DNA from 3 places in the Cupriavidus sp. H18C2 genome. Region 1 is predicted to be linked to each of the others. Evidence: predicted binding sites of a transcription regulator. Region 1 holds the regulator's gene; each other region holds the start of a gene.
What was found. Region 1 encodes sigma-54, which starts transcription at its own class of promoters, with help from an activator protein. Its sites were predicted from a motif close to TGGCANGNAANCTGCTTT; they were not measured.
Positions count from the first base shown of each region.

Region 2: urtA (urea ABC transporter substrate-binding protein) is a predicted target of sigma-54. The motif match lies at 2,133-2,150, and genes of this name have one in related genera.
Region 3: EPAKOI_RS19175 (GTP cyclohydrolase II) is a predicted target of sigma-54. The motif match lies at 2,269-2,286, and genes of this name have one in related genera.

Region 1 covers NZ_CP186010.1:312,689-319,070, reverse strand. The annotation lists gene lptA (lipopolysaccharide transport periplasmic protein LptA) at 1-427, shown strand, start outside; gene lptB (LPS export ABC transporter ATP-binding protein) at 449-1,249, shown strand; gene EPAKOI_RS01510 (RNA polymerase factor sigma-54) at 1,394-2,875, shown strand; gene hpf (ribosome hibernation-promoting factor, HPF/YfiA family) at 2,926-3,279, shown strand; gene ptsN (PTS IIA-like nitrogen regulatory protein PtsN) at 3,756-4,211, shown strand; gene hprK (HPr(Ser) kinase/phosphatase) at 4,280-5,251, shown strand; gene EPAKOI_RS01490 (PsiF family protein) at 5,441-5,776, shown strand; gene rapZ (RNase adapter RapZ) at 5,903-6,382, shown strand, end outside.
Region 2 covers NZ_CP186010.1:960,346-966,727, reverse strand. The annotation lists gene urtB (urea ABC transporter permease subunit UrtB) at 1-712, opposite strand, end outside; gene urtA (urea ABC transporter substrate-binding protein) at 826-2,079, opposite strand; gene cyoD (cytochrome o ubiquinol oxidase subunit IV) at 2,390-2,740, opposite strand; gene cyoC (cytochrome o ubiquinol oxidase subunit III) at 2,741-3,385, opposite strand; gene cyoB (cytochrome o ubiquinol oxidase subunit I) at 3,391-5,364, opposite strand; gene cyoA (ubiquinol oxidase subunit II) at 5,373-6,341, opposite strand.
Region 3 covers NZ_CP186011.1:584,591-590,972, forward strand. The annotation lists gene EPAKOI_RS19165 (amino acid ABC transporter substrate-binding protein) at 1-731, opposite strand, end outside; gene EPAKOI_RS19170 (acyltransferase family protein) at 974-2,077, shown strand; gene EPAKOI_RS19175 (GTP cyclohydrolase II) at 2,354-3,592, shown strand; gene EPAKOI_RS19180 (URC4/urg3 family protein) at 3,589-4,896, shown strand; gene upp (uracil phosphoribosyltransferase) at 5,008-5,697, shown strand; gene EPAKOI_RS19190 (TetR/AcrR family transcriptional regulator) at 5,726-6,382, shown strand, end outside.

The DNA.
Region 1 (6,382 bases):
GAAGTCGGACGCCGCCGAGCTGCGCACCGACCCCGAGGGCTACCAGTACGCCATCGCCACCGCCAAGCCGGGCCGCCAGGCGTACATCCGCCAGAAGCGCGACGGCGTGGACGAGTACATCGACGGCTGGGGCGACCGCATCGAATACGACGGCAAGTCGGAGGTCAACAAGCTGATCGGCCATGCCCGCGCGGCGCGCGTGTCTGGCGCGGGCGCGAAGATCATCGACGAGATCCGCGGCGCGGTCATCACCTACGACAGCCGCAACGAGTACTACACGGCCACGGGCGGCGACAACAACACGACCGCCGGCAACCCGTCGGGCCGCGTGCGCGCGGTGCTGTCGCCGCGCACCGATGCCAGCGCGCCCGCCGCGGCCGGCCCGCAGCTCGACCTGCGGCCGTCGGCCACGCCCGCCAAGCCCTAACGATTGACCAGCCAGTCCCTGATGAACGATACCGCCACGCTCGCCGCCGCCGCCCCGTCCTCCGCATCGGCCGTCCGCACCGACAGCAGCACGCTGGTCGTGCGCCACCTGAAGAAGCGCTACGGCACGCGCACCGTGGTCAAGGACGTGTCGCTCGACGTGAAGAGCGGCGAGGTGGTGGGCCTGCTCGGCCCCAACGGCGCGGGCAAGACCACGTCGTTCTACATGATCGTGGGGCTGGTGGCGCTGGACGAAGGCGACATCGTGCTGGACGACGTGCACATCAGCGGCCTGGCGATCCACGAGCGCGCCCGCATGGGGCTGTCGTACCTGCCGCAGGAAGCGTCGGTGTTCCGCAAGCTCAACGTCGAGGAGAACATCCGCGCGGTGCTGGAACTGCAGGTCGACAACGGCAAGCCGCTGTCCAAGGCCGAGATCGAGCGCCGGCTGGATTCGCTGCTCGACGACCTGCAGATTGCCCACCTGCGCAACAACCCGGCGCTGTCGCTGTCCGGCGGCGAGCGGCGGCGCGTGGAAATCGCCCGGGCGCTGGCGTCGTCGCCGCGCTTCATCCTGCTGGACGAGCCGTTCGCCGGCGTGGACCCGATTGCCGTGGGCGAGATCCAGCGCATCGTCAGCTTCCTGAAGGCGCGCAACATCGGCGTGCTGATCACCGACCACAACGTGCGCGAGACGCTGGGCATCTGCGACCACGCGTACATCATCAGCGAAGGCACCGTGCTGGCGGCCGGCCAGCCCGAGGAAATCATCGCCAACGAGTCGGTCCGGCGGGTCTACCTGGGCGAGAATTTCCGCATGTAAAGCGCGGCCCCGCGCCGCCCGCAGGTCATTTTTACCGCACCTGCACACGGCTTTTCCAAAGCCGTTTCCGATCAGCGAAGCCGAAACGATAGGTTCTAGCAAATTCCGTTCCAACAACGGAAAGATGCGCATAGAATAGGTCGCATGAAACCTTCGCTTCAGCTCCGACTCTCCCAGCATCTGGCCCTGACGCCGCAACTGCAGCAATCGATTCGGTTGCTGCAGCTTTCCACGCTCGAACTCCAGCAGGAGGTGGAACAGGCCCTCACGGAAAACCCGCTGCTCGAACGCGAGAACGACTGGATCGAAAGCCCGCTGCGGGTGGCCGCGGACGGGTCCGTCAACCTCCAGAGCGCCCCGGCGCCGGCCCCCGCCGAGCCCCAGGCCAACGGCGACGACCGCACCGATCGCGCCGCTGGCAGCGAGGACGAGGGTTTTGGCGATTCGGGCAGCGAGGACTACGGCAACGACTGGAGCCTGGACGACTTCGCGCGCCGCCCGCAGGGCGACGAGGACGAGAAGACGCCGATGCAGTTGCGCGACGCCGATCCCACGCTGCGCGAATACCTGATGGAGCAATTGACGCCCCTCAAGATCTCGGCGCGCGACAAGGGCCTGGCCATCTTCCTGATCGAATCGCTGGACGACGACGGCTACCTGAGTGCGTCACTCGAGGAAATCTGCAGCGAACTTCCTGAAGAACTCGAGTTCGAACACGATGAAGTGCACGCGATGCTGACGCTGCTGCAGAGCTTCGACCCGCCTGGCGTGGGCGCCCGCAATGCCGCGGAATGCCTGAGCCTGCAACTGAAGCGGCTGCAGCATCCGCAGCGCGAGCTGGCCCTGACCATCGTCAACCAGCACCTGGAACTGCTGGCCGTGCGCGACTACACGCGGCTCAAGAAAGCGCTCCAGGTGGACGAAATAGCTTTGAAGGCCGCGCACGAGCTGATCCGTTCGCTGGCGCCGTACCCGGGACATGCGTACAGTCGTCCCGAAGCGGATTTCGTGGTGCCGGACGTGTTCGTGCGCAAGAGCGGCAGCGGCTGGATCGCCCAGTTGAACCCCGACGTGATGCCGCGGCTGCGGATCAACGACATGTACGCGCAGATCCTGCGCGGCGCGAAGGGCGAGGCCGGGGCGGCCGGGCTGCAGCAGAAGCTGCAGGAAGCGCGGTGGCTCATCAAGAACATCCAGCAGCGATTCGACACGATCCTGCGGGTGGCGCAGGCAATTGTGGAGCGTCAGAAGAACTTTTTTTCGCACGGCGAAATAGCGATGCGACCCTTGGTTTTGCGGGAAATAGCCGATACACTCGGTTTACATGAGTCGACCATTTCCCGGGTGACGACGAACAAATACATGGCCACGCCGATGGGTACTTTCGAGTTGAAGTACTTCTTTGGCAGCCACGTCTCCACCGAGACGGGCGGCGCGGCCTCATCCACGGCGATCCGCGCGCTGATCAAGCAACTGATAGGAGCCGAAGACCCCAGGAATCCTCTTTCCGACAGCCGCATCGCCGAATTGCTGGGCGAACAGGGCTTTGTGGTCGCACGCCGCACGGTGGCCAAATACCGCGAAGCGCTGAAGATCCCCGCAGTGAATCTCCGCAAGTCTTTGTAGCCGAGCCGCAACCGCCTGCCTGGTGCGGCTCTTTCAGAAGGAGAAGCGCTATGAACTTCAAGATCAGTGGACACCACCTCGACATCACGCCGCCGCTGCGTGAGTATGTGGAAACGAAACTGGAGCGAATTGTCAGGCATTTCGATCAGGTCATTGGCGTGAGCGTGCTGCTATCGGTCGACAACCACAAGGAAAAGGACAGGCGTCAGTACGCGGAAATCAATCTGCATCTCAAGGGCAAGGACATCTTCGTCGAAGCGCACCATGAAGACCTGTACGCCGCGATCGACTGTCTGGTCGACAAGCTCGACCGCCAGGTGATCCGCTACAAGGACCGGGTGCAGGGACATGACCGCGAGGCGGTCAAGTACCAGATGGCCGCCGCCCAGCTGCAGCAACAATAGGCTGGCAAACCCGACTGCCCCTTGAGGCGGACGCTAGCGTCCCCGAGAGGACTGATAGGAAGAGAGCAAAGCCGCGCATCTGCGCGGCTTTTTTGATGTCCGGACCGCGCGCGCCGCGTTACCTTGGCGCCACGTCCGGCGCGCCCCGGCAGCCGGGGTGTTCGCATCCGACGCCGCTCGGTGTATGCTGCGCCATACAAGAACGACAGGCAGAACGGTCCCGGTGTACCGCACCGCATGCCGCATGGCGATCAGCCGGCGGCGCGGCGGGGCAGCCGGGTGGGCTAACCGGCCGGTTCGTCGACGGCAACGACCGCGACGCCGGCGCTGCAGTGCACAAGCGCGCTGTGGCCCTGCTCTATAATGGCCGGACGCTCCAATGCGGGCGTCCATAGCACTCGAATCCTGAATTGCCCCATTCCGGCGGGACGGCGACGACACGCCGCATCGCCACCCTGACTTCTCGTGCATCGCCCATGAATCGTTTGGCCAAATTGCTGCCACCCGGCAACATCCATCTCGACGTCACCGTCACCAGCAAGAAGCGGGTCTTCGAGCAAGCCGGGCTCCTGTTCGAGAACAACCATGGCGTTGCCCGGGCCACCGTGACGGACAACCTTTTCGCACGCGAATCGCTGGGCTCCACCGGCCTGGGCGCCGGCGTGGCCATTCCGCACGGCCGCATCAAGGGGCTCAAGCAGCCGCTGGCCGGCTTCATGCGCCTGGCCGAGCCGATTCCGTTCGAATCGCCCGACGGCAAGCCCGTGTCGCTGCTGATCTTCCTGCTGGTGCCCGAACAGGCCACCCAGCAACATCTGGAAATCCTGTCGGAAATCGCGCAGTTGCTCTCGGACCGCGAAATGCGCGAGGGCCTGGCCACGCTGCCCACGCCCGAGGCGGTGCACCAGTTGCTGACCGAATGGCACCCGTGACGACCCGCAGGCCGGCCCGGCGCGCCGCCTGAAGCCACACCCGCCCCCCAAGTAGAAAGTCATCCCGCATGGAACTCACCGGCGTCACCTCGCAGTCGATCTTCGACGACAACGCAGCCGACATCAAACTGTCGTGGGTCGCCGGTCTCGAAGGGGCCGACCGTGCCTTCGACGTCGAATTCGCCCGCGAAGCCACCTCGGCCGCCGACCTGGTCGGCCACCTGAACCTGATCCACCCGAACCGCATCCAGGTGCTGGGCAAGCCGGAGATCCAGTATTACCAGCGCCTGGACGACGAGCCGCGCAAGCGCCAGATGGGCGAGCTGATCCTGCTGGAGCCGCCGTTCCTGGTCGTGGCCGACGGCATGGAGCCCCCGCCTGACCTGGAACTGCGCTGCACGCGCTCGTCCACGCCGCTGTTCACCACGCCGGTGTCCTCGGCGGCCGTGATCGACCACCTGCGGCTCTACCTGTCCCGCATCTCCGCGCCGCGCGTGACCATGCACGGCGTGTTCCTGGACATCCTGGGCATGGGCGTGCTGATCATGGGCGAATCGGGCCTGGGCAAGAGCGAACTGGGCCTGGAGCTGATCTCGCGCGGCCACGGCCTGGTGGCCGACGACGCCGTGGACTTCGTGCGCCTGGGCCCCGATTTCATCGAAGGCCGCTGCCCGCCGCTGCTGCAGAACCTGCTGGAAGTGCGCGGCCTGGGCCTGCTCGACATCAAGACGATCTTCGGCGAGACGGCCGTGCGCCGGAAGATGAAGCTCAAGCTCGTGGTGCAACTGGTGCGCCGCAACGACGGCGAGTTCGAACGCCTGCCGCTCGATTCCCAGTACCTGGACGTGCTGGGGCTGCCGATCCACATGGTCAAGATCCAGGTGGCGGCCGGCCGCAACCTGGCCGTGCTGGTCGAAGCGGCCGTGCGCAACACGATCCTGCGCCTGCGCGGCATCGACACGCTGCGCGACTTCATGGACCGCCAGCGCGCCGCCATGCAGGCCGACGTCGTTTCCCGCAGCCAGGGCCGGCTGCTCTGACCGCCCCCCGCCTTGCCCGCCCGGACGCCCGCTGCCCAGCGGGCGTTTTCATTTGCTTACAAGCCCTGCGCGGCCGGCGTCAACGCGCTGTGGACCGTCATCGTTTTGTGCTGTAATGGGCATCGAGCCCATTTCCGCCAGCCAGACCCACGGCGCGCGGCCACGATGTGTTTCACAGAGGAGAGAAGCATGAAGAAGCTGATCGCGATGTGTGTGCTGGTGACCCCGCTGTTCGCCACGGGCGCGTTTGCCCAGAGCGCGTCGGCGCCGGCGGCCGAGAAGTCCGGCAAGACGGCCCAGCAGGAAAAGATGGCCGCCTGCGCCAAGGCCAACAAGGGCAAGAAAGGCGACGAGTACAAGAAGGCCCAGAGCGAATGCCTGTCCGGCAACGGCCCGGCCGCCGCGGCCGAGCCCAAGACGCAGCAGGACAAGATGTCGGCCTGCAGCAAGCAGAACAAGGGCAAGAAGGGCGACGAGTACAAGAAGGCGATGAGCGACTGCCTGTCGGCCAAGCCGGCGGCCTGAGCCCCGTCCCGCCGCCCCGGATCCGGCGGCTTTCCCGCGAACATGGCGAATCTCCCGTGATTCGCCATGTTCGCGTCAGCCGGCTGTCATGACGCAGCCACCATGCGGTGCTATCCTTGCGTCGCTATGCGGATCATTCTCATTACCGGAATTTCCGGCTCCGGCAAGTCTGTCGCCCTGAACGTCCTGGAAGATGCAGGCTACTACTGCGTCGACAACCTGCCCGCCCAGTTCATCCCCGATCTCACCGCCTACCTGGCCGACCAGGGCTACACGCACCTGGGCGTGGCCACCGACATTCGCAGCCGCGAGTCGCTGGCGCGGCTGCCGGACACGGTGCGCGAGCTGTCGGCGCATCACCAGGTCCAGGTGCTGTTCCTGACGGCGAATACCGACGCGCTGGTGCAGCGCTATTCGGAAACGCGCCGCCGCCATCCGCTGTCGACGCGGCTGGAATCGGGCAGCGGCGCCGAGGCGGAGGCCGCGGCCAGCACGTCGCTGATCGAGGCCATCGAGATGGAGCGCGAGCTGCTGAGCCCGCTGGCCGAATCGGCACACCGCATCGACACCAGCAACGTGCGCACCAACACGCTGCGTAGCTGGGTC
Region 2 (6,382 bases), 650 kb from region 1:
TGGCCTGCTGGGCGGCCACGCGCACGCCCTCGTCGGGCTCGCGGTACTTGCCGGCGTCGTCCTTTTCCATCAGCGGCGCCAGCTTCTGGCGCGACTGCGGGTTGCTGTCGCTGGCCAGGATGCGGATGGCCTCGATGCGGTCGCCGCGCGCCGCGTCGGTACCCTCGGCCAGCACCGTGCTGGCCCAGATCACGTCGAGCCGGGCGCGCAGGCCGGCGTCGGCCTCGGCCTTGCGGGCTGCCTCCACCGCCGGGCGCGACGCGCTCTCGGGCTGGTCCAGCAGCGTGGCGATGGCCTGCGTGCGGACGGCGATGTCGGCCGACTGCAGCAGCAGGCTGCTGGCGGCACTGTCGACGATAGCGCGCAGGCTGTTGTTCAGCGTCAGCGATTCCAGCGAATCGGCCGGCACGGTGACCGGCTGGCCGGTGATCGCATCGAGCGTCTTGTCGCCGTCGGTGCGCACCATGCCCACGGACGGCGCGTACTGCAGCGCATCGTCCTGCAGCGCCTTCAGGATCGGCTCGGCCTGGGCGGGCGGCGCCTGCGTGATGCGGGTCAGGGCGGCGGACTTCGCATCGAAGTCGTCTTCGGCCAGCGGCTTCAGGTCCGCCTGGGTCAGCGGCGTGGCGGCCCAGAGCGGGGCGGCGGCCAGCAGCAAGGCGGCAAGCACGGCGCGCAGCCATGCCAGCCATGACGCATGTGGTCGGTGCATTCAGGAGTCTGGTGTAGCGCGATGGATCGCGTCTTTTGTTCGTTCGGATGACCTGCGGGCGCCCCCTCTCCCGCCGGGCGGGAAAGGGGATGCATGACCAAGCCGGGGCCGGCTTAGTTGACCTTGTCGGCCTTGCCTTCGTTGCCGGCGATGAACGGGCTCCACGGCTGGGCGCGGACCGGCTTGGCCGTCTTCCACACCACGTTGAACTGGCCGTCGCCCTTCACCTCGCCGATCATCACGGGCTTGTAGAGGTGGTGGTTGTCACCCATGGTCAGCGTGAAGCCGTCCGGGGCCTTGAAGGTCTGGCCGTACATGGCGGCGCGCACCTTGTCCACGTCGGTGGTGCCGGCCTTCTTGACGGCCTGGGCCCACATGTGGATGCCCACGTAGGTGGCTTCCATCGGGTCGTTGGTCACGCGCTTGTCGCCGCCGGGCAGGTTATTGGCCTTGACCCATGCCGCCCACTGCTTCTTGAACGCATCGTTCTGCGGGTTCTTGACCGACATGAAGTAGTTCCACGCGGCCAGGTGGCCCACCAGCGGCTTGGTGTCGATGCCGCGCAGTTCTTCCTCGCCCACGGAGAACGCCACCACCGGCACGTCCTTGGCCTTCAGGCCGGCGTTGCCCAGTTCCTTGTAGAACGGCACGTTGGAGTCGCCGTTGATCGTGGAGATCACGGCGGTCTTGCCGCCCTGCGAGAACTTCTTGATGTTGGCGACGATGGTCTGGTAGTCGCTGTGGCCGAACGGGGTGTAGACCTCCTCGATGTCCTTGTCGGCCACGCCCTTGCTCTTCAGGAACGCGCGCAGGATCTTGTTGGTGGTGCGCGGGTAGACGTAGTCGGTGCCCAGCAGGAAGAAGCGCTTGGCGCCGCCGCCTTCCTTGCTCATCAGGTATTCCACCGCCGGGATGGCCTGCTGGTTCGGCGCGGCGCCCGTGTAGAACACGTTCTTGGACATTTCCTCGCCCTCGTACTGCACCGGGTAGAACAGCAGCGAGTTCAGTTCCTCGTAGACCGGCAGCACGGACTTGCGCGACACCGACGTCCAGCAGCCGAACGTGACCGCGACCTTGTCCTTGGTGACGAGCTGGCGGGCCTTCTCGGCGAACAGCGGCCAGTTCGAGGCGGGGTCCACCACCACGGGCTCAAGCTTGCGGCCCAGCAGGCCGCCGCTCTTGTTGATCTCGTCGATCGTCATGAGCGCCACGTCCTTCAGCGACGTCTCGGAAATGGCCATCGTGCCGGACAGCGAGTGCAGGATGCCGACCTTGATCGGCTCCTTGGTCTGCGCCATCAGCGGGCTGGTACCGATCATCGCCGCGGCGGCCACCGCCGACAGCTTCAGCATGTCACGTCGTTTCATTGCAGCTCCCAGTTTGTCGTGTTTGGTAGGGACTACGCACCCCGGGTGATGCTTCTGCAACTAGCGTGCCATCGGGCGCATCGCCCGCAAACCGTTGCCAGGCATCGGCGACGCGACAAATCGGCGGAAAGGGAATCGCGACGCACCAGGACAGTGCGCGTGCCGCGCGGGGCAGGCGGCAGGAGGATGCACCGATGCCGTGCATCGATGCGGCACGGTGCAGGACCGTGCGCCGCCGGTGCATGGCGCACCGCGGGCAATAAAAAACGGGACCCGAAGGCCCCGTTTCGTCAGATACCGGCGATGGCGGTTACTTGCTCATCCACGGCATCATGTTCGCGTTCATGTTGTGCATGATCCAGAGCGAACCGGCCAGCACGATGAACAAGATCAGGACCGTGAACAGCAGCGCCATCACGTTCCACTTCTGGCCGTCGGAGCCGTCCAGGTGCAAGAAGTACTTCAGGTGGACGACGATCTGCACGACGGCCATGCCCAGGATGATCCAGAGCGTGGTGGCGCGGTCCATCGAGCCGTCCATCACGATCTTGAACGGGATCACGGTCAGGATCACGGCCAGCACGAAGCCGATGACGTACGACTTGACGCTGCTGTGGCCGTGCGACGCGCCGTGGGCGCTCGTAGCGTGTTGCTGTGCCATTTACATTGCTCCCATCAGGTAGACGACCGTGAACACGCCGATCCAGACCACGTCCAGGAAGTGCCAGAACAGGCTGAGGCAGTTCAGGCGCTTGGCCACCACCGGCGTCAGGCCCTTCTTCGACAACTGGTACATCAGCACCAGCATCCACACCATGCCGCTTGCCACGTGCAGGCCGTGCGTGCCGACCAGCGTGAAGAACGACGACAGGAACGCGCTGCGGCTGGGGCCGGCGCCTTCGTGGATCAGGTGGGCGAACTCGTTGATTTCCATCGCCATGAAGCCCGCGCCAAGCAGGAACGTCACGGCCAGCCAGAACATCACGCGACCACGCTGCTGGTTCTGCATCGACACCATGGCAAAGCCGTAGGTGATCGACGAGAACAGCAGGATGGCGGTTTCCACGAGCACGTAGTTGAGCTCGAACAGCTCCTTGCCCGACGGGCCGCCCGCCACTTCGCCGCGCAGGACGGCGAACGCGGCGAACAGGCACGCGAACAGGATGCAGTCGCTCATCAGGTACAGCCAGAACCCGAAGATCGTGTTCTCGCTGGTGTCGTGATGCGCGTGGTCGTGCGCCTCGTCGTGCGAGTGCGCATGCGCGGGGGCTTGCGCCCCGAAGCGGTCAAGAACTTCTGTCGACATGGTTATCAGCCCTGGGCAGCCACACGCTGCTGGTAGCGGGTTTCGATCTGCTCGACCTCGGCGGCCGGCACGTAGTAGTCGATGTGGTCATCGTTGGCGCGGCGGATGAACGCCACGACCATGCCGACCAGGCCCACGGCGGCCAGCCACCAGATGTGCCAGGTCAGCGCGAAGCCCAGCGCCAGGCTCCAGGCACCCATGTAGAAGCCGGCTGCCGTGTTCTTCGGCATGTGGATCTGCTCGAAGCCGCTGGTCGGCATCTTCTCGCCACGGGCCTTCATGTCGGCAAACGCGTCCAGGTCACGCACCACCGGGGTGTGCGCAAAGTTGTAGAACGCGGGCGGCGACGACGTGGCCCATTCCAGCGTGCGGCCACCCCACGGGTCGCCGGTCACGTCGGCCAGCTTCTTGCGGTCGCGGATCGACACGACGATCTGCAGCACCTGGAAGCCGATGCCCATCGCCACGAACACCACGCCCACCACGGCCAGGTGCAGCCACGGCGTCCATTCCGGGTTGTCGGTATGGTTCAGGCGGCGGGTCATGCCCATCAGGCCCAGCACGTACAGCGGCATGAACGCGAAGTAGAAGCCCACCAGCCAGCACCAGAAGGCGCACTTGCCCAGGCGCTCGTTCAACTTGAAGCCGAACGCCTTCGGCCACCAGTAGGTGACGCCGGCCAGGTAGCCGAACAGCACGCCGCCGATGATCACGTTGTGGAAGTGGGCAATCAGGAACAGCGAGTTGTGCAGCACGAAGTCGGCTGCCGGCACGGCCATCAGCACGCCGGTCATGCCGCCGATCACGAACGTGATCATGAAGCCCAGCGTCCACAGCACCGGCGACGTGAACTGCACGCGGCCACGGTACATCGTGAACAGCCAGTTGAAGATCTTCACGCCCGTCGGGATCGAGATGATCATCGTCGTGATGCCGAAGAACGCGTTGACGTTGGCACCGGAGCCCATCGTGAAGAAGTGGTGCAGCCACACGATGAACGACAGGACCATGATCGCGGCCGTGGCGTAGACCATGCCCTTGTAGCCGAACAGCTTCTTGCCCGAGAACGTCGAGATGATTTCCGAGAAGATGCCGAAGGCCGGCAGGATCAGGATGTACACCTCGGGGTGGCCCCAGATCCAGATCAGGTTCACGTACATCATGGCGTTACCGCCGCCATCGTTCGTGAAGAAGTGCATGTCGAAGTAGCGGTCCAGGCCCAGCAGCGCCAGCGACACGGTCAGCACCGGGAAGGCGGCCACGATCAGCACGTTGGTGCACAGGGCCGTCCAGGTGAACACCGGCATGCGCATCAGCGTCATGCCCGGGGCGCGCATCTTCAGGATCGTCACCAGGAAGTTCACGCCGGTAAGCAGCGTGCCCAACCCTGAAATCTGCAGCGACCAGAGGTAGTAGTCCACCCCCACGCCAGGGCTGTAGTCCAGGCCCGACAGCGGCGGGTAGGCCAGCCAGCCGGTGCGCGCGAACTCGCCAACGCCCAGCGACACGTTCACCAGCATCGCGCCGGCCACGAACAGCCAGAAGCTCAGCGTGTTCAGGAACGGGAATGCCACGTCGCGCGCGCCAATCTGCAGCGGCACCACGAGGTTCATCAAGCCCGTCATCAGCGGCATGGCCACGCAGAAGATCATGATCACGCCGTGGGCCGTGAACACCTGGTCGTAGTGCTCGGGCGGCAGGAAGCCGGTGGCACCGTTGGTGGCCACGGCAAGCTGGGTACGCATCATGATGGCGTCGGCAAAGCCGCGCAGCAGCATGATCAGCGCCACCAGCGAGTACATCACGCCGATGCGCTTGTGGTCGACCGAGGTAATCCACTCGGTCCACAGGTAGTCCCACTTCTTGAAATACGTGATCGCACCGAGCAGCGCCAGCCCGCCAAGGGCCACGCAGCTCAGCGTGATCATGATGATCGGCTCATGAAACGGAATCGCCGACAAACTCAATTTGCCAAACATCATTGCTCCTAGATTTGCGCGCCCACGGCCGGGGTGGCCGGCGTGGTCAGGGACACACGCTCTTCGCCGAGCGTGTTACGCGACGTGCAGACCGGACCGCCATCGAAACCTTCGCGGGCGATTGCACGGCCGTCGTGCCCCATGTACTGATGCAGGATGCCGGTGAACAGGTTGTCCTCGACCTTGCCGAAGTACGTCACCGGTTCTGCCTCGCTCGGCTTGGCCAGGACCTTGTAGTCCGCGGCGGCGAGCTGCTTGCTGGACGCGCGCACCTGCTCCACCCACTTGTCGAACTCGAAGTTCGACATGGCGATGGTCTTGAACTTCATGCCCGAGAAGCCGCCGCCGCTGTAGTTGGCGGACATGCCGTCGTACGTGCCGGCTTCATTGGCGATGAGGTGCAGCTTGGTCTCCATCCCGGCCATGGCGTACACCTGGCTGCCCAGTTGCGGGATGAAGAACGAATTCATGATCGAATCCGACGTGATCTTGAAGTTCACCGGCGTGTTCACCGGCAGCGCCAGCTGATTGACCGTGGCGATCTTCAGTTCGGGATAGATGAACAGCCATTTCCAGTTCATCGCCACGGCTTCCACCTGCACGGGCTTGACGCTGGATTCCAGCGGCTTGTACGGATCGAGGTCGTGGGAAGACTTCCACGTGATGATGCCCAGCGCGATGATGATCAGGCACGGGATCAGCCAGACCACCACTTCGATCTTCGTCGAGTGCGACCAGTCGGGGTCGTAGGTGGCCGACGTGTTGCTGGCGCGGTACTTCCACGCGAACACGAGCGTCAGGATGATGACTGGCACGACGACCAGCAGCATCAGCCAGGTGGCGATCAGGATGATGCCCTTGATGTCCACGCCGACCTGCCCTTTCGGGTTCATCAGCGCAAAGTCGCAGCCGGCCAGCAGGAGCAGGCCAAGGCAAGGCAGGTACCGCATCAGGCGCGGCATTGTTGGTGTCTTCATGTCACGACGGTCTGGTTGCGCCACGCCTGTGCACAAGCGAG
Region 3 (6,382 bases), on a different replicon from region 1:
TTCCAGGCCGGATCGGCCTTCGACATCATCAGCGCGTTCTGCTCCACCGACAACGCCGGGCCGACGATCACGTACTGCGACGGGTCCTTCGACTTGGCGCGCAGGCCGGCCAGCAGCACGTCGTCCATGACGAAAGCCTGGGCGCGGCCCGTTTCCAGCAGCAGGAACGATTCGCCGTGGTCCTTGGCGTAGACGTCGTGGAAGCCGTACTCGCCCTTCAGGCGGCGCACGTGGCGGTCACCCGTGGAGCCGGCGCTGGTGACCACGGTCTTGCCGCGCAGGTCGCTGAACGACTGGATGCCCGCATCGGCCCGCACCAGCATCCGCACCGTCGACACGTAGTGCGACACGCTGAAAGCCACCTGCTTCTGGCGCTCCAGCGTATTGGTGTTGGGCGCGCAGTCCAGGTCGGCCAGGCCGTTGACGATGGCCGGCACGCGGTTCTGCGGGGTCAGCGGCAGCCAGCGCACCTTCAGGTCCTTCAGGCCGAGCTTCTGCTTGGCGGCGTCCGCCACGCGCAGGCACAGGTCCACAGCGTAGCCGGCGGGCTGGCCGCGATCGTCGGCGAACGAGAACGGCAACGCCGATTCGCGGTAGCCGAGCGTGATGGTGCCGGTCTCGCGGATCTTGTCGAGCACGGGGCTCTGGGCAAACGCGGCGGGCAGCGCGGTGGCGAGGGCGACGCCGGCCAGCAGGCGTCGGAGGGAAGGAAGGACAGCGGTCAGCGACATGGTCGGGGTCAGGCAGGGAAAGCCGCAAGGGTATACCCGCACCCGGCCCGCGCGAAGAATTTGTTTCTTATTAGCTAATGCACGGAAACGGGGCGCCACGGCCCGCGTGCAGTGGCGGATACGGCATCCGGCCGTAAGCCTTACATCCCGTTACCCTCGGCCCCCGCCGCGCCGGATTTCCGGCTGCACCGTTCCGGTACAATGCCGCCACTTTGTATCTTCCGCATAACAAAATAACGAAAATGAGCCCCCGTCCTTCCCGTCTGGCCTGTGTGGACGCACTGAAGGCGGTCAGCTCGCAGCTGATCGTGTGGCATCACCTGGCGTTCTACGGGCCGATGTCGGACGCCGCGCAGCCTCTGGCGCCGGGCCTGATCGGCTGGCTGGCCGACTACGCCCGCATCGCCGTGCAGGTCTTCCTGGTCATCAGCGGCTTCCTGGCCGCGCGCAGCCTGGCGCCGGACGGCTACCTGACCGTGGCCAATCCCGTCCTGACCGTCTGGCGCCGTTACCAGAAGCTGGTGGTGCCGTTCTCGGCCGCCATCCTCGTGGCGATTGCCGGCGCCGCCATCGCGCGCACGTGGATGCAGCACGATTCCATTCCCGCCGCGCCGCATCTGGCGCAGTTCGTCGCCCATGTGCTGCTGCTGCACAACATCCTGGACGTGGACGCGCTGTCGGCCGGCGTCTGGTATATCGCCATCGACCTGCAACTGTTTGCGCTGATGGTGGCGGTGCTCTGGCTGTCGCGCGCCGTGGCCCGCCAGGCGCTGCCGCTGGCGGTGCCCCTGGTGGCCGTGCTGGCCGGCGCGTCGCTGTTCTGGTTCAACCGCGACGCGGCCTGGGACATCTGGGCCGTCTACTTCTTCGGCGCCTACGGGCTGGGCGCGCTGGCGTTCTGGGCGTCGCATCCTGACCGCTCGCGCTGGGCGCTGGTGGCGCTGGCCGCGGTTGGCTTGGCGGCGCTGGCCGTCGATTTCCGCACGCGGATCGCGGTGGCGCTGGCGGCGGCGGTGCTGCTGGCGGTGTCGCGCCGGGGCGGCTGGCTTGAACACTGGCCGGGCGGCCGCCTGACGGCGTACTTCGGCAAGATCTCTTACTCGGTGTTCCTGGTCCACTTTCCGGTCTGCCTGGTGGTCAACGCCGTGGTCACGCACGTGGCGCCGGGCCGGCCGATGCTGAACGCGGCCGGCATGGTGTTCGCCTGGGTGGCCAGCAACGCCGCCGGCGCGGTCTTCCATCGCTATGTGGAGGCCGGCAACCCGGTGCGCGCCGTGGTGGGCTGGCTGACGGCCGGGCTGCCGAACCGCGCGCGCGGGCGGCTGGGGCAACGGGCCGGCGGCTAAACCCGCCCCCTCAAGCGCCAGAAGCGGCACGCATCCTTACCGGATCGTGCCGCTTTTTTATGGCGGGCTGGCCGGTGGATGCTGGTGCACGTGCACCGCGAAGTACCCGCGCGGCCCCGCATGTCCGTCCCCCGCCGCACCCGGCCGGTGCGTACGGGTCCTCACCAACCGTAACAACCCCACTTGGGCGTTGGCATGGACGTTGCCTAGTATGAACATGTAAACCTGACCATCTGGTCAGGATTCGTGTTCCGGTGCAGCACCGGGGAGGCGACCATGTCCGATCACATCGTCCTGACTTCGCACGCGCGGCGCGACAAGCCGGCGGAGCCCATCCAGTGGGGCGCGCCCACCGCCGCGGAGCGGGGGCCCGTGATCGCCAGCCTGACCGACCCCGCGCAGCGCAACGTCATCGGCACGCATGCGGGCGCCTATGCAATCTACCGCGCGCTGGCGGTGGCGTCGGGCAGCCTGCAGCGCGCGCACCGGCCGGACCTGACCGACACCGCGCCGGCCGAGGCCATCGGCCCGCACGCGCAATGGGGCGACCCGGACAAGATTGTCTCGCTCGACCCCTGGGGCCACCTGGTCTCCACGGTCTTCGCGGACCGCATCGCGGCCGGCTTCGACATCCGCCCGACCATCGCCATCACGCGCGCCCACATCAACATGCCCGAGCTGGGCGCCGCCATCGCGGCCGGCCGGCTCAAGCCCGATGGCGACATCCTCTATCCGAACGGCGACGTGCGCGTGACCAAGGCCGCCATCGACCCGGTCTGGTACCTGCCCGGCATCGCGCGGCGCTTCAACATCAAGGAAAGCATCCTGCGCCGCAGCCTGTTCGAGCAAACCGGCGGCATGTTTCCGGAACTGGTCACGCGGCCGGACCTGAAGGTCTTCCTGCCGCCCATCGGCGGCATGACGCTCTACTTCTTCGGCGACATCAGCCAGCTCGGCAAGCCCGAGACGCGCGTGGCCTGCCGCGTGCACGACGAATGCAACGGCTCGGACGTGTTCGGCTCCGACATCTGCACCTGCCGGCCCTACCTGGCACACGGCATCGAGGTGTGCATCGAGATGGCCCAGCAGGGCGGCGTGGGGCTCGTGGTCTATAACCGCAAGGAGGGCCGGGCTTTGGGCGAGGTCACCAAGTTCCTGGTCTATAACGCTCGCAAGCGGCAGGTGGGCGGGGATCGCGCGGAGACGTACTTCGCGCGCACCGAATGCGTGGCCGGCGTGCAGGACATGCGGTTCCAGGAACTGATGCCCGACGTCTTCCACTGGCTCGGGATCCGGCGCATCGACCGCTGGGCCTCGATGAGCAACATGAAGCATGGCGCGCTGACCGCGCAGGGCATCGAGGTGGTGGAGCAGGTGGCCATCCCCGATGCGCTGATCCCGGCCGATGCGCGCGTGGAAATCGATGCGAAGGTGGCGGCGGGTTACTTCACCAGCTACACGCCGCCGGATGCCAACGAACTCGCCCTGGCAAAGGGCAGGGGGTTGAACGAATGAACGAACATTCCGCAGGAGGTACGACCGGACACGAACCCGGCACGGGCAGCGGCTGGCACAGCCCGGTGCCGGCCGACCACCCCGCCGCGGCGCTGCTGAGCGGCCAGGCGGTGCGCACGCATTGCGCGGCCGTGACCGAATTCGTCGCATCCGGCGAGTCCGAACGCTTTACCTGGCATCCGGACCGGGTGCATGCCATCGCCGACTACGTGGCCGCCACGATCCGGCGCCGCTACCCGGACCTGAAGGTGCCGTACCACAGCCGCTGGCGCCATTTCGAGAGCGGCGGGCCGGGCCAGGAATCGATCAACCGCTGGCAGATCCTGTGCGAGCGCGCGGGCATGTCGGGCGCCGACCACTGCGCGGAACGCGCGCGCATCGGCATCGACCTCGTCATCCCGAGCGTGCTGCTCGATGCCGGCGCGGGGCCGGACTGGCGCTACCGCGACCCGGCCAGCGACATGATGCTGACGCGGTCCGAAGGGCTGGGCGTGGCCAGCTTCGACCTGTTCGCGCGCGGCGGCTTCTCGGCCGAGCCGGGCGATCCGCTGCGCGCCGATGCCGAGCGGCTGGCCCGCATCGACGCGTCGACCATCGCCACGGCTTTCCAGGTGGCGCAGCACAACCCGCTGGTGGGGCTGGAAGGCCGCGCCGGGCTGCTGCGCCGGCTGGGCGAGGTGATGCAGGCCACGCCGGCCGTGTTCGGCACGCCGGCGCGGCTGGGCAACTTGTTCGACTACCTGGCCGCGCACGCGCAGGACCATCGGATCGAAGCGTCGTTCGTGCTGCGCACGCTGCTGGTGGCGCTGGGTCCGGTGTGGCCGGGCCGCGTGCAGATGGATGGCGTGTCGCTGGGCGACTGCTGGCGGCACCCGGCCGCGCCGGGCGGGCTGGTGCCATTCCACAAGCTCACGCAGTGGCTGACCTATTCGCTGCTGGAGCCGCTGGAGGACGGCGGCCTGACCGTGGTGGGCCTGGACGCGCTGACCGGCCTGCCCGAGTACCGCAACGGCGGCCTGCTCTACGACTTCGAACTGACCGTGCCGCGCGACCGCGCGTTTGCCAGCCGCGCCCATACGGTGGACGAGCCCGAGATCGTGGAATGGCGCGCGCTGACCGTGACTGGCCTGGATCTGGTGGCCGACGCGGTGCGCCAGGCGCTGGGCCTGAAGGCCGAGGATTTTCCGCTGGCGCGCGTGCTGGAAGGCGGCACCTGGGCGGCGGGGCGGCGCATCGCGGCGCAGCGCCGGCCGCCGGGTGGCCCGCCGCCGTTCGAGATCCAGAGCGACGGCACGGTGTTCTAGCGGCAGGACCACGAAGCATTCGCAGCGCAGGCATCGGCCGGCCGCCCCACCTGGCGGCCGGCGGCCCGCTGCGCCCGCACCGGGCGACACCCGGACAACCAGGAGCGCACCATGAACGACATGACCCACGCACCGACGGCCGTGGAGACCTTTGCCGAAACCAGCGCGGCCACGCCCGCCGTGATGGTGGTCAACCATCCGCTGGTGCAGCACAAGGTGACGCTGGTGCGCAGCGAGGAAACCACCACCGACAACTTCCGGCGACTGGTGCGCGAGATCAGCCAGCTGCTGACGTACGAGGCCACGCGCGACCTGGCGATGGAGACCATCGCCATCCGCACCCCCATCGCGCCGATGCAGTCGCCGGTGCTGTCCGGCAAGAAGCTCTGCCTGGTGTCGATCCTGCGCGCCGGCAACGGTTTCCTGGACGGCATGCTGGACCTGCTGCCGGCCGCGCGCGTCGGGCATATCGGCCTGTACCGCGACCCGGAAACGCTGGAGCCCATCGAGTACTACTTCAAGATGCCCGAGGACATCCACGAGCGCTTTGTGATCGTCGTGGACCCGATGCTGGCCACCGGCAACTCGGCCGTGGCGGCCATCAACCGGCTCAAGGAGGCCGGCGTGACGACGATGAAGTACGTCTGCCTGATCGCGTCGCGGCCCGGGCTGCGCGCGCTGCAGGCCGCGCATCCGGACGTGGCCATCGTCACCGCCGCCATCGACGAGCAGCTCAACGACCACGGCTACATCGTGCCGGGGCTGGGCGACGCCGGCGACCGGCTGTACGGCACCAAGTGACCGGCGGCCGACCGATGGACGACGCATGATGGACGCCAGGGTCCACGCACGCGCCGCGCCGCGCGCCGCCCCACCGGCGGGCGGCCGCATCCGGCAGGAGAACGAGGCGCTGATCCTGCGCGCGGCGGAGTACGTGTTTGCCCGGGCCGGCTTTGCCGGGGCCACCATGGCGGACATCGCCACGCGCGCCGGCGTGCCCAAGTCGAACCTGCACTACTACTTCCGCACCAAGCAGGCGCTGTACCGGGCCGTGCTGGCGCATACGCTGAGCCTGTGGCTGTCGGAGACCGACATCATCAGCGCCGACTACCCGCCGCGGCTGGCGCTGGAGCAGTACATCCGCGCCAAGATGCGGCTGTCGGCCAGCCACCCCGATGCCTCGCGCGTGTTCGCCAACGAACTGCTGCACGGCGCGCCCGAGATTGGCGGCGTGCTGCGCCAGGCGCTGCGCGAACTGGTGGCGCGCAAGGCGCTGGTGATCCGCGCCTGGATCGACGCCGGCCAGATGGCGCCGGTAGACCCGTACCACCTGTTTTTCACGATCTGGGCCGCCACGCAGACCTATGCCGATTTCGAGGCGCAGGTCTGCGCGGTGCTGGACGTCAGCGCGCTGGACGCGCAGGACTTCGAGCGCGCCACCGAGCACCTGGTGGCGCTGCTGCTACGCGGCTGCGGGCTGGCCCCG